2 regions of the Micromonospora tarapacensis genome follow, and region 2 is predicted to be linked to the other one. Evidence: riboswitches for the same ligand, from Rfam matches in the RefSeq annotation. Region 2 holds a riboswitch; the other holds the start of a gene.
What was found. Region 2 has a riboswitch for cyclic di-AMP ahead of KIF24_RS27440 (coiled-coil domain-containing protein). Riboswitches for the same ligand answer to the same signal wherever they lie in the genome.
Positions count from the first base shown of each region.

Region 1: another riboswitch for cyclic di-AMP. It lies ahead of KIF24_RS07350 (coiled-coil domain-containing protein); the one in region 2 lies ahead of KIF24_RS27440 (coiled-coil domain-containing protein).

Region 1 covers NZ_JAHCDI010000004.1:288,485-293,986, forward strand. The annotation lists gene surE (5'/3'-nucleotidase SurE) at 1-759, opposite strand, end outside; gene KIF24_RS07345 (PfkB family carbohydrate kinase) at 768-1,748, opposite strand; partial or broken gene KIF24_RS07350 (coiled-coil domain-containing protein) at 1,949-3,045, opposite strand; cyclic di-AMP (ydaO/yuaA leader) riboswitch at 3,050-3,181, opposite strand; gene KIF24_RS07355 (cation diffusion facilitator family transporter) at 3,334-4,251, opposite strand; gene KIF24_RS07360 (HelD family protein) at 4,345-5,502, opposite strand, start outside.
Region 2 covers NZ_JAHCDI010000004.1:4,684,729-4,690,230, forward strand. The annotation lists gene KIF24_RS27420 (heavy metal translocating P-type ATPase) at 1-1,452, opposite strand, end outside; gene KIF24_RS27425 (heavy-metal-associated domain-containing protein) at 1,538-1,750, opposite strand; gene KIF24_RS27430 (metal-sensitive transcriptional regulator) at 1,870-2,166, shown strand; gene KIF24_RS27435 (YibE/F family protein) at 2,478-3,830, shown strand; cyclic di-AMP (ydaO/yuaA leader) riboswitch at 3,997-4,128, shown strand; gene KIF24_RS27440 (coiled-coil domain-containing protein) at 4,132-5,145, shown strand; gene KIF24_RS27445 (carbonic anhydrase) at 5,234-5,502, opposite strand, start outside.

The sequences.
Region 1 (5,502 bases), 4.4 Mb from region 2:
GACCGCGGTCACCGTTGCGTAACCGGCGGCGAGCAGGGCCAGGTCCGTGCCGGGCTGCGCCGCCTGGCCGGGCTCCTCCAGCGAGGTGCGTACGAAGCCGTGGCCGGATTCGGCGACGGTCATCTGCACCTGGCCGAACGTCGCCAGGGTGGCCCGGCGCACCCCCCGAAGCCGGCCGAGCGGCAGATCCGGCGAGTTGACGTTGAGCACGCTCTCCCCGGGCCGGTCGGTCAACCGGGGGAGCAGGTCGAGGGCGACCCGGGCGGCGGTGGCCCAGTTCCGTTCGGCGTCGCGGACGAGGGCGGCGGCGGCCACGGCGGCGCCCCCGCTGGCCGCGGTGGCCTCGCCGGCCGAGAGTACGTCCAGCGACACCGCCATGGCCCGGCACCCGTTGGCGGCGGCGGTGAAGGCGGCACCCACCGTGCCGGAGTGCAGCACCGCCCGCCCCGCGTTGGCGCCCCGGTTGATGCCGGAGAGCAGCACGGACGGCGGCGGCCCGAACGCGCCGTGCACGGCGATGAGCGCGATGAAACCGGGCGAGCCGCCGACGCCGAACGCCGGTACCCCGTCGAGTCCGGGCAGCGGGTGCTCGTGGACCACCACCTGCCCGTCCTGCTCCACGGCGCTCATCGCGGCGCTGGTGCCGCTCGCTTCCTCGATGGGGGCGGCCACCACCACGTCCAGTCCCCGGTCCACCGCGGCCCGGGCCAGTGCCTGGATGCCGGGCGCGGCGATCCCGTCGTCATTGGTGATCAGCACCCGTAGCGTCATCGCCCGCCCGCCCGCTGGGCCAGTTCGTCGGGGGTGGTGCGCTCCTGCGCCCGGCTGCCCGCCGGCTCCAGCCGGACCCGGTCCACCAGGCCGGTGATCGAATCGAGCCGGCCGGTACCCAGTCCGTGCCGGGTGACGTTCAGCGCGCCGGCCGCCGCGCCGGTGCGGATCGCCGTGCGTACGTCGCCGCCCCCGGCGACCACGGCGGCCACACCGGCGGTCATCGAGTCGCCCGCGCCCCGTGGGTCGGCCGCCTCCAACCGGGGCATCCGCACCTCGAATGCCTCGCCGTCGACAAGCGCCAACGCCGGCTGGTCGGCCCGGCTCACCAGGACGTTCTCGGCACCGGAGGCGTGCAGGTCGTACATCGCGCGGGTGAGCTGCTCCTCGTCGTCGCCGGCCGCCCGGCCGTCGGCGATCAGTTCCTCGTGGCTGACCTTGAGGAAGAAGACGCCGGCGTCCAGGACTGCCGTGAGGTGCTCGCCGGAGAGGTCCACCACCACCCGTCCGCCGTTGGTGGCCAGGTCGGCGGCGAAACGCCGGTAGAGGTCCGCGGGGACCAGCGTGGGGTCGTTCGGCCCGCTCAGCACGCTCACCGGCGCGCGCAGCCCCTCGCCGAGCGCCAGGTTGTACAACTCGTCGAGCTCATGGCGGCTCAGCGGCTGCCCCACCACGTCGACGACCTCGCGGCGGCTGCCCTCGCGGCGGTCGTGCACGTAACCACCGCTCCCGCCGGAGTCGCGTGCCACCGCCTTGAGGTGGACCCCCTCGCTGGCCAGCAACGGCTCCAGCACCTGTCCGATCTCGCCGCCGAGCGCCGTGCACAGCACGACGTCGACGCCGAGCGAGAGCACCATCCGGGCCTGCCAGATCCCCTGCCCGCCGGGATGCAGGTGCAGTTCCGGCGCGTCGTTCGGCTGCTCGATCGTGACGGTCAGCTGTGGGGTCGGTGCGAAGACCATGACGTGCCCGCTCACCCGGCGTACCCGCGCATTCCGACGTCCCTCGGTCCGTCCATGCCCGTTCCTCCTGTTCGCGGCGAATGTCCGCTCCCCTGCTCGACGGTAACCAGGGAGGCGCGACGGCGCGCGCCGGAGGGAGGATGCCCCGCCGGGCAACGGTGGAAACGCGGCACGGGGGTGGACCGCCGACGGCAGCCCACCCCGGTGCCGTGGGGTCAGTACACCGACAGGTGAACGTGGTTGGTGTGGTCGCTGGACGGGTCACCGCGGGCGCCGCTGTACGACTTCCACCCGCTGCTGGGCAGCCAGATCTGTCTGTACCAGATCACGTAGAGCACGGCGAGTCGGTCGGCGTTGTTCACGAAGTACGCCGCCAGGTTGTTGCCGTACGTCCGGTCGCCACCCGTGGCGTCGCCGCCGAAGCCCTTCTTCTGGGCCGCGAAGTCGCAGGCCCGGCCCTTGGGGTGCTCGCCCGAACCGCCGGAGCGGTAGCAGGAGACGTACCGGGTGAAGCCGTCCGCCTTGGCCTGCTTGAGCGCGTGCAGCGTGCGGGGGGTGATGCAGCCGTTGGCCGGGGTGGGGTCGTTGACGCTGCACGACTCCGACGGCCACGAGCCGTCGGAGTTGCGGGGTGCGGGCTTGGCCGTCGGGCTGGACCCGCTGCTGCGGGAGGTCGAACGGTTCGCCCGCTCGGCCGCCTCGGCCCGCTCCGCCGCCTCGGCCCGCTCGTTGGCCACCGTCAACGCCCGTTCGGCCTGGTCCTTGCGCTTGGCCATCACGGCCACCTGCTTGCGCTGTTCCTGGACCTCGACGTCCAGGGCCTGTTTGGTCCTGCTGACCTCGTCGCGGGTGACCTGGAGTTCGCGCAGCGCACGGTCCTCGTTCGCGGCCACCGCGTCCAGCGCCGCCGCCCGGTCCATGAAGCCGGCCGGGGACCCGCTGTGCAGCAGTGCCGACGCGGCGCTCAGCCGTCCGGTGCGGTACGCCTGCGCGGCGATCTCGGCGACCTTGGTGCCCCGCTCGGCGAGTTGACTCTCGGTCGTCTTGAGCTGCTCGGCGAGTTGCTTCTGGCGCTTGACCGAGCGGTCCAGCGCGGTCCTGGCGTCGAGGTAGCCCTTGCTGGCGGCCTCCAGTTGGGCGCGGAGTGCCGGCGTGCCACCCTCGTCGTCCACGTCGCCGGGGGCCGCGCGCAGTCCCTGCGGTGCCGCGGCGGCGGGGCGGGGGCGAGCGCGACGCCCAGGGCGAGGGCGAGGGCGGCGGCGATCAGGGCCGCGGGAAGGGCGGCCGGTCTCACGGTTGCCACTGCTGGCATGCACATGTCCTTCCGTCAGCCGCCGACCGGGTTAGCTGACGGGTTCGGGACGGAAGATCCCTACCGCTGACGCGGATGCACCCCAGGAACGTGGTTCCCCGGTTCGCCCTGGCGGGCGATTAGGCGGCGGCCGCCGCCGGCACCGGTGGGTGCCGCCTGGCGGAGGCCGGGTCCGAGCGTACCGGTGCTGCTGTGACCGGTGCAGCTGATGTGACTCATGGTGTTCGCTTGTTGACTAGTAAACCAGGTCAAATCGGTGCAATGGGTCCGTTTGTTCAGGGCCGCCCGCTACCACTCGACGGCCCCGCAGTTCCCGGGGTTCGCTCGCGGCTCGATCTGGAGGGTGGCGTGCTCGATCCGGAAGTCCTCCAGCAGGGCCGCCCGGGCCGCCGCCAGGACCGTGCCGACGTCCGCGCCGGGCGTGACGATCAGGTGTGCCGAGGCCACCTCCATGCCGGAGGTCAGTGTCCAGACGTGCAGGTCATGGACGCCGGCCACGCCGGGCACCGCGGCCAGCCGGTCGTGTACCGCGGTGACCTGGAGGTGCTCCGGGGCGGCCTGCACCAGGATCCGCACCGCCGCCCGACCCAGGCGCCACGTCCGGGGCAGGATGAACCCGCCGATCGCCACCGCCACCAGCGGATCGGCCCACCACCAGTCGGTTGCCGCGATCAGCAGCGCCGCCCCGATCACACCGAGTGAACCGAGCAGGTCCGCCAGCACCTCCAGGTACGCGCCCCGCAGGTTGATGCTCTCCCGGGCACCCGGCCGCAGCAGCGCGAACGCGGCCACGTTGGCGAGCAGGCCGAGCGTCGCCACCACCAACACCGGCCCCGCCGGCACCTCGGGTGGGTCGCCGAACCGGCGCACCGCCTCGATCAGCACGTACACCGCGACACCGGAGAGCAGCGTGGCGTTGGCCAGCGCGGCGAGCACCTCCAGCCGGTAGAGCCCGAAGGTGCGCTGCGGATCGGTGTCCGCCCGGCGGGTGGCGGCGACGGCGGCGAGTGCCATGCCGATGCCCAGCACATCGGTGAACATGTGCCCGGCGTCGGAGAGCAGGGCCAGCGAGCCGGTCCGCAGGGCGGTCGCCGCCTCGGCCACCATCAGGGCGCTGAGCAGGGCGAAAGCCGCCCACAGCCGGCCGGAGTGGCGGTGTGCGGCGTTCGACACCGCGGCGTGGTGGTGGTCGTGACCCGCGCCCACCCAGACACCTTCCGCCGTCCGCCCGGCCGGGGTCAGACCTATGCCAACATCGCTATGTGTGCAACCGTTGGCGCGACCCGGCGGGAGGCGAGCTCAGCCGGCCGGGTCGATCGTGGTCAGTCGCTGGGTGGCCCGGGACAGCGCGACATAGAGGGTGCGTACGCCGGCGCCCGGCTCCGCGCGGATCTCGCCCGGTGCGACCAGGACCACCCCGTCGTACTCCAGGCCCTTGGCCTCCAGGCTGTCCACCACCTGGAGGCGATCCCCGCCGAGCCGGCCGAGCCAGGCCGCGACCTCGCCCCGGCGCGGCGCCGGGGTGATCACTCCGACGGTGCCCTCGACCTGCCCGAGCAGGGCGCTGGTGGCCGTCACGACCGTGGCCTCCAGTTCGTTTGCCGGCACCACCAGCTGGACCGGGTCGACCCCGGTGGAGCGGACGGCGGTGGGCAGCGCGAGATCCGGGTACGCCCGCCGGATCTCGGCCGCCGCCACCGCGAAGATCTCCGCCGAGTTGCGGTAGTTCGTGGTGAGCGTGAAGCGGTGCCGCCGACGGCGACCCAGCGCCTGGTCGCGGGCCCGGTCCAGCTCCTGCGGATCCCCCGTCCACGCCGTCTGCGCCGGGTCACCCACCACCGTCCACGACGCCAGCCGCCCGCGCCGGCCGATCATCCGCCACTGCATCGGTGACACGTCCTGCGACTCGTCGACCACCACGTGGGCGTAGTCGCGGTAGTCCTCGGGGCGTTCCCGGGCCGCCTGCCGGGCGGCCCGCTGCCGGTCGGTGAAGGTGCTCAGCTCGCGCACCCCGCCGGCCAGCTGGAACGGGTCCCGCCTGGCCCGGGCCGGCCGCATCGGCTTGCCGAGCAGCGCGTCCAACTCGTCGAGGAGCGCGATGTCGGCGACGCTCGGCCCGTCGGCGGCCAGCACCCTGTAGGCCTGCCCGAGCAGCCGGATCTCGGCGCCGGAGAGGAGGCCGCTGGCGTACCGGCGCAGCCGCTGCGGATCGGCCAACCAGCCGAGCACGTGCCGGGGGTGCAACCGTGGCCACCAGGCCTTGAGGAAGTCGCGGAAATCCGTCCGGTCGATCAGCTCGTCCTCGAAGGCGCGCTGCTCGGGCAGGTGCGAGATGCCGAGGCGGCGGGCCTGCGCCCAGAGCGCGGCGAGCACGCCGTCGAAGCCGGCCCGGCGCACCTCGTTACGCCGGGCGCCGCGGGGCAGCGCCCGGTCCCGGATGGCATCCAGCTCGGCCCG
Region 2 (5,502 bases):
GTGCTCCGAGCCGGTCTCCAACGCGGCGGCCAGCCGCAGCACCTCGTCGTGGTGCTCACCTTCGCCGGGGGTCACGTCGAGCAGGGTCATCCGGCCGGTGGTCACGGTGCCGGTCTTGTCCAGCACGACCGTGTCCACCCGCCGGGTGGACTCCAGTGCCTCCGGTCCCTTGATCAGGATGCCGAGCTGGGCGCCACGGCCGGTGCCGACCAGCAAGGCGGTCGGCGTCGCCAGGCCGAGGGCGCACGGGCAGGCGATGATCAGCACCGCCACGGCGGCGGTGAACGCGGCGGTCGGCCCGGCACCGGCGACGAGCCACCAGCCGAGCGTGCCGAGGGCCAGGGCGATCACGATCGGCACGAAGATCCCCGAGATGCGGTCGGCGAGTCGCTGGGCGGCGGCCTTGCCGGTCTGTGCCTGCTCGACCAGCCGGGCCATCTGGGCGAGCTGGGTGTCGGCCCCGATCCGGGTGGCGGTGACCACGAGCCGGCCGCCGGCGTTGACGCAGCCACCGACCACGGTGTCGCCCACACCCACCTCGACCGGCACCGACTCGCCGGTCACCAGGCTCGCGTCGACCGCCGAGGAACCCTCGTCCACCGTCCCGTCGGTGGCGATCTTCTCACCGGGGCGCACCACGAAACGGTCTCCCACCGCGAGCTGGTCGACCGGTATCCGGGTCTCCGTCCCGTCGCGCAGCACGGATACGTTCTTGGCGCCCAGCTCCAGCAGCGCCCGCAGCGCCGCCCCGGCGGTCCGCTTCGAGCGGGCCTCGAAGTAACGCCCGGCGAGGATGAACGTGGTCACCCCGGCCGCCGTCTCCAGGTAGATGTTGCCGGCGCCGCCGGTGCGGTCGATGTCGAAGCTGAACGGGTGGGTCATGCCGGGCATGCCGGCGGTGCCGAGGAAGAGCGCCCAGAGCGACCAGCCCAGGGCGGCCAGTGTGCCGAGCGACACCAGTGTGTCCATGGTCGCCGCGCCGTGCCGCAGGTTGACCAGCGCGGCGCGGTGGAACGGCAGCCCGCCGTAGGCGACGACCGGGGCGGCCAGGGTCAGCGACAGCCACTGCCAGTAGGTGAACTGCCAGGCCGGCACCATGGCCAGCACGATCACCGGGACGCTCAGCGTCACCGACACCCAGAACCGGGTACGCACGGCGGGCAGCCCGTCCGCCGGTTCGCCCGCGTCGGCCGGGGTGGCCGGTGCCGGCAGCGTGGCGCGGTAGCCGGTCTGCTCCACCGTGGCGACCAGGTCGTCCGGGCTCACGGAGACGTCGTAGGAGATGGTCGCCTTCTCGGTGGCGTAGTTGACGGTGGCCTGCACGCCGTCCATCCGGTTCAGCTTCTTCTCGATCCGGGCGGCGCAGGCGGCGCAGGTCATCCCGCCGATGGCCAGCTCGATCAGGTGCGGCGCGGTGGTCAGCGGTCGGCTCGTCGTCATGGCTGGTCCCATCGGTCGTGCTCGTGTCCGGGCGTGCCGTGCCCGTCGTAGGTTCCGCTCGTTCCCGGTGTCCCCACCGAGGCCGGTGTCGGCCGGCTCAGGCGCCGGCCAACTCGTAGCCGGCCTCGTCGACGGCCGCGCGCACCGCGTCGTCGGTCAGCGGCTGGTCGCTGATGACGGTGACCAGGCCGGCGGCCAACTCGACCTGTACGTCCTTGACGCCCGGGATCGCGGCGACCTCGGTGCTGACCGCGTTGACGCAGTGCCCGCAGGTCATCCCCTGCACGTGATAGGTGGTGGTGGTGACCATGGCGACGCCCCTCTCCGCACCCGCCCGGTGGGGCGGGCACAACATCGAACGTACCCGCAGGGGGTATCTGACACCAGTGACGGTACCATACCCCTGGGGGGTAGGTTACGCTTGTCCGCATGACCACACCCGCGCCGATCCGCGGCTACACCGCCAGCAAGGACCAACTGCTCGCCCGGCTGCGCCGGGTCGAGGGCCAGGTGCGCGGCATCGAGAAGATGGTCGACGACGATCGCTACTGCATCGACGTGCTCACGCAGATCTCCGCCATCCAGGCCGCGCTGGACAAGGTCGCCCTCGGCCTGCTCGACGGGCACGCCCGGCACTGCATGCACGAAGGCGCCGCGGAGGGCCGCGCCGACGAGATGGCCACCGAGATGATGGCCGCCGTCGGCCGCCTGATGAAGCGCGGCTGACCGGCCCCGGCCCACCACCGCCTGCCGCGAACCGCCGACGAGGCCACGCGAAAACTGCGTTCCGAACCCGGGCTGGCTACCATTCGCACACCATGGCCAGCCGAAATCCGTGCCCTGCGGCCCGCGTCCGCCGTCCGGCCCACGCCCCCGTGAACGCCGGAAGGCCGTCCAGCGCCGTCCAGGGCTCACGGTACGCAGCCGCCATGCCACGCCCGGGCGCCTCGGGCCGCAGGTGGCCACCATCGTCCGGCAGCGCTGAACCGTCTCGCCCGTCGACACGTACTCCGTCATGAATCGTTGGGAGACACCGAATGGGCGCCGACCACACCCGTTCCGCTCCGCCCACCCCACCCCGGGTGCGGCGGATCCTTGTCGTGACGGTGGTCCCCCTCTTCCTCGCCTCCCTGGTCGCCGCCCTCGTGCTCTGGCCCCGGGACGCGCCGCGACCGGAGACCGCCGACGACACCCCGCGCTACCACGGCACGGTCACCCGGGTGGTGAGCGAGCCCTGCCCGCCCAGCCCTGAGGTTCCGGAGGGCACCCCGACCACGGCGGCAGGGCCGTGCGGCACGGTCACCGTCCGGGTGCAGAGTGGTCCGGACGCCGGCCAGGAGGTGCAGACGCCCATCCCCGCCGGGCCCGGGGCACCCCGGGTCGGGGTCGGCGACGACATCATCCTGGTCTCGCTGATCGATCCGGAGGATCCGTCGATCAGCACCTACAACGTCGCCGAGCACCAGCGCGGCAAGCCGCTGATCTGGCTCGGGGTGCTCTTCGCCGCGGCGATCGTCGCCTTCGGGCGGTGGCGGGGCGTGGCGGCCCTGGGCGGTCTGGCGGTCACCTTCGCCATTCTGCTGACCTTCGTGCTACCCGGCATCAGCTCCGGCCAGCCGCCGCTGGTGGTGGCCATCGTCGGGGCATCTCTGATCATGTTCGTGGTGCTCTACCTGACCCACGGCGTGTCCGCCCAGACCTCGGTGGCCGTACTCGGCACGCTCGGCAGTCTGGTGCTCACCGGCCTGCTCGGCCTGGCCGCCACCGGGGCCACCGAGCTGACCGGTTTCGGCAGCGAGGACGCCACCACGCTGTCGATGTTCCGCGCCGACGTCGACCTGCACGGGCTGCTGCTTGCGGGCATCATCATCGGCTCACTGGGAGTGCTGGACGACGTCACGGTCACCCAGGCCGCCGCGGTCACCGAACTGCGCCACGCCAACCCCAACTTCTCCCGCCGCGAGTTGTACCGCTCGGCGACCCGCGTCGGGCGCGCACACATCGCGTCGGTGGTCAACACCATCGTGCTGGCGTACGCCGGCGCCTCACTGCCGCTGCTGCTCCTGCTCACCGCCGACTCCCGCGCGCTGGGCCAGATCCTCACCAGCGAGTTCCTCGCGCAGGAGATCGTCCGCAGCGTGGTGGCCACCCTTGGGCTGGTTGCCGCCGTGCCGCTGACCACCGCCCTGGCCGCGGTGGTCACCACCGCCGGACGCCGCGAAGCCGTCGGCGGCGACAAGAACGGCGACCACGCCCCGGCAGCCCGCCGGCCGGCAACCGACCGGGCCGAGGCACTACACGCGCTCGGCACCCCGCCCACCCGTGACCCGTCCCCCGCCACCCACTCCGGGTGGCCCGACCCGAACAGGAGCACGGACACCGCATGGTGACACTCCTCAGCGTGACCGCCCCTGCCGATACGGCTCGTTTACGTGTCGTCGGTCACTCAAAGCGATTACGAAATGACGTATCTCGTCGGGTTCGGGGCGTAGAAGGACAGATGGACTGTCGGGTAACCTCACTGCCGGTCACCGACGAAGGCGTGAAGCGGCGCCTGCGGTGCCACCGCCCAATCGCCGTCAGGCGAGCCGGGGACCCAGGTACGTGGGGTGAATCCGCGAGAGCGGTAGGGACCACTTCCGTCCCGAACCCGTCAGCTAACCCGGTCGGCGGTCGATGGAAGGGACAACAGTGACGGCACCCCTACGCCGCTGGATGACACCCGTGGTGGCCGTGTTCGCCGCGTTCGCCGTGTTCGCCGGCCCGTTGCCGGCGACAGCCGCGCCGAACAACCCGAAACCGGCCGAGCACGACGACGACCCGCCGATGCTCAACGAGCTGATCGAGACGACCAACCGGGACTACTCCAAGGCAAAGTCCAAGCTGGAGAAGTCCAAGAAGCGGCAGCTCCAGCTGGCGGTGGAGGTCCGCCGGGCCCAGGCGGATCTCGACGAGCTCTCCCCGCAGGTCGCAGAGATCGCCACCCAGTCGTACCGGACCGGCCGGGTCGGCGCGATCGTCATGCTGCTGCAGAGCAACGCCCCCGACTCGTTCATCGACCGCGCCTCCGCGCTGGACGAGCTGAACCTGGTCAACGACAAGAAGTTGAGCGAGGTCAACGAGGTCAAGCTCCGCGCCGAGCAGGCCAAGCTCGCGCTCGACGCCGAGGTACGCGAGCAGCAGAAGCTGACCAACGACATGGCGCGCAAGAAGTCGGAGGCGGAGAAGTCGCTCCGGCTGGTCGGTGGGGTCGGCCTCACCGGCGGTCTGGTGGACGCCACCTCCCCGGTGGCCCGCGTCGGACCGAACCGGGCGTCGGACGGCGGCTGGAAGTCCGAGTCGTGCAGCCAGAACGACCCGACCACGTCGGGGTGCATCACGCCGCGGACGCTGCACATGTACAAGGAGGTCAAGCGGGTCGGCTTCAACCGGTTCGTCGGCTGCTTCCGGCCCGGCGACAGGTTCGAGCACCCCAAGGGCCGGGCCTGTGACTGGTCGTTGCAGAACAGCGGCTTCCGCCCCTGGCACAACAACGACACCCGGATCTACGGCAACAACCTGGCGGCATTCCTGGTCCGCAACGCCGACCGGCTGGGCGTCTACTACGTGATCTGGAACCGGCAGATCTGGTTCCCGGCAACGGGGTGGAGTTCCTACAGCGGCCCGTCGAACCACACGGACCACGTCCACGTCTCGCTGCTCTGAGAGCGCCCGCCAGAGCCGGCACCGAGGGCCGTTCCGCCGACCGGCGGAACGGCCCTCGCGCTCCGCTGCGGAGCCTGGGACGTGGCGGTCAGGCGGCGGGCATCACCACGCCGGCCAGGTCGGCGGGCTCCGACGCCACCGCACGCACCTCACCGGCGGCCAGCCGGTACGACATGCCCACCACCGCGCAGCGCCCGGCAGCCACCTCGGCGGCGAGTGCCGCCGAGGACGCCAGCATCGCCTCGACGGTCTGCGCGATGTGGATGTCGACGATCCCGTCCAGATCCTCCACCCCGGCGTCCTGGGCGTGACGCAGGCTGGGCACCACGGCGTCCACCACGGCCCGCAGGTGACCGG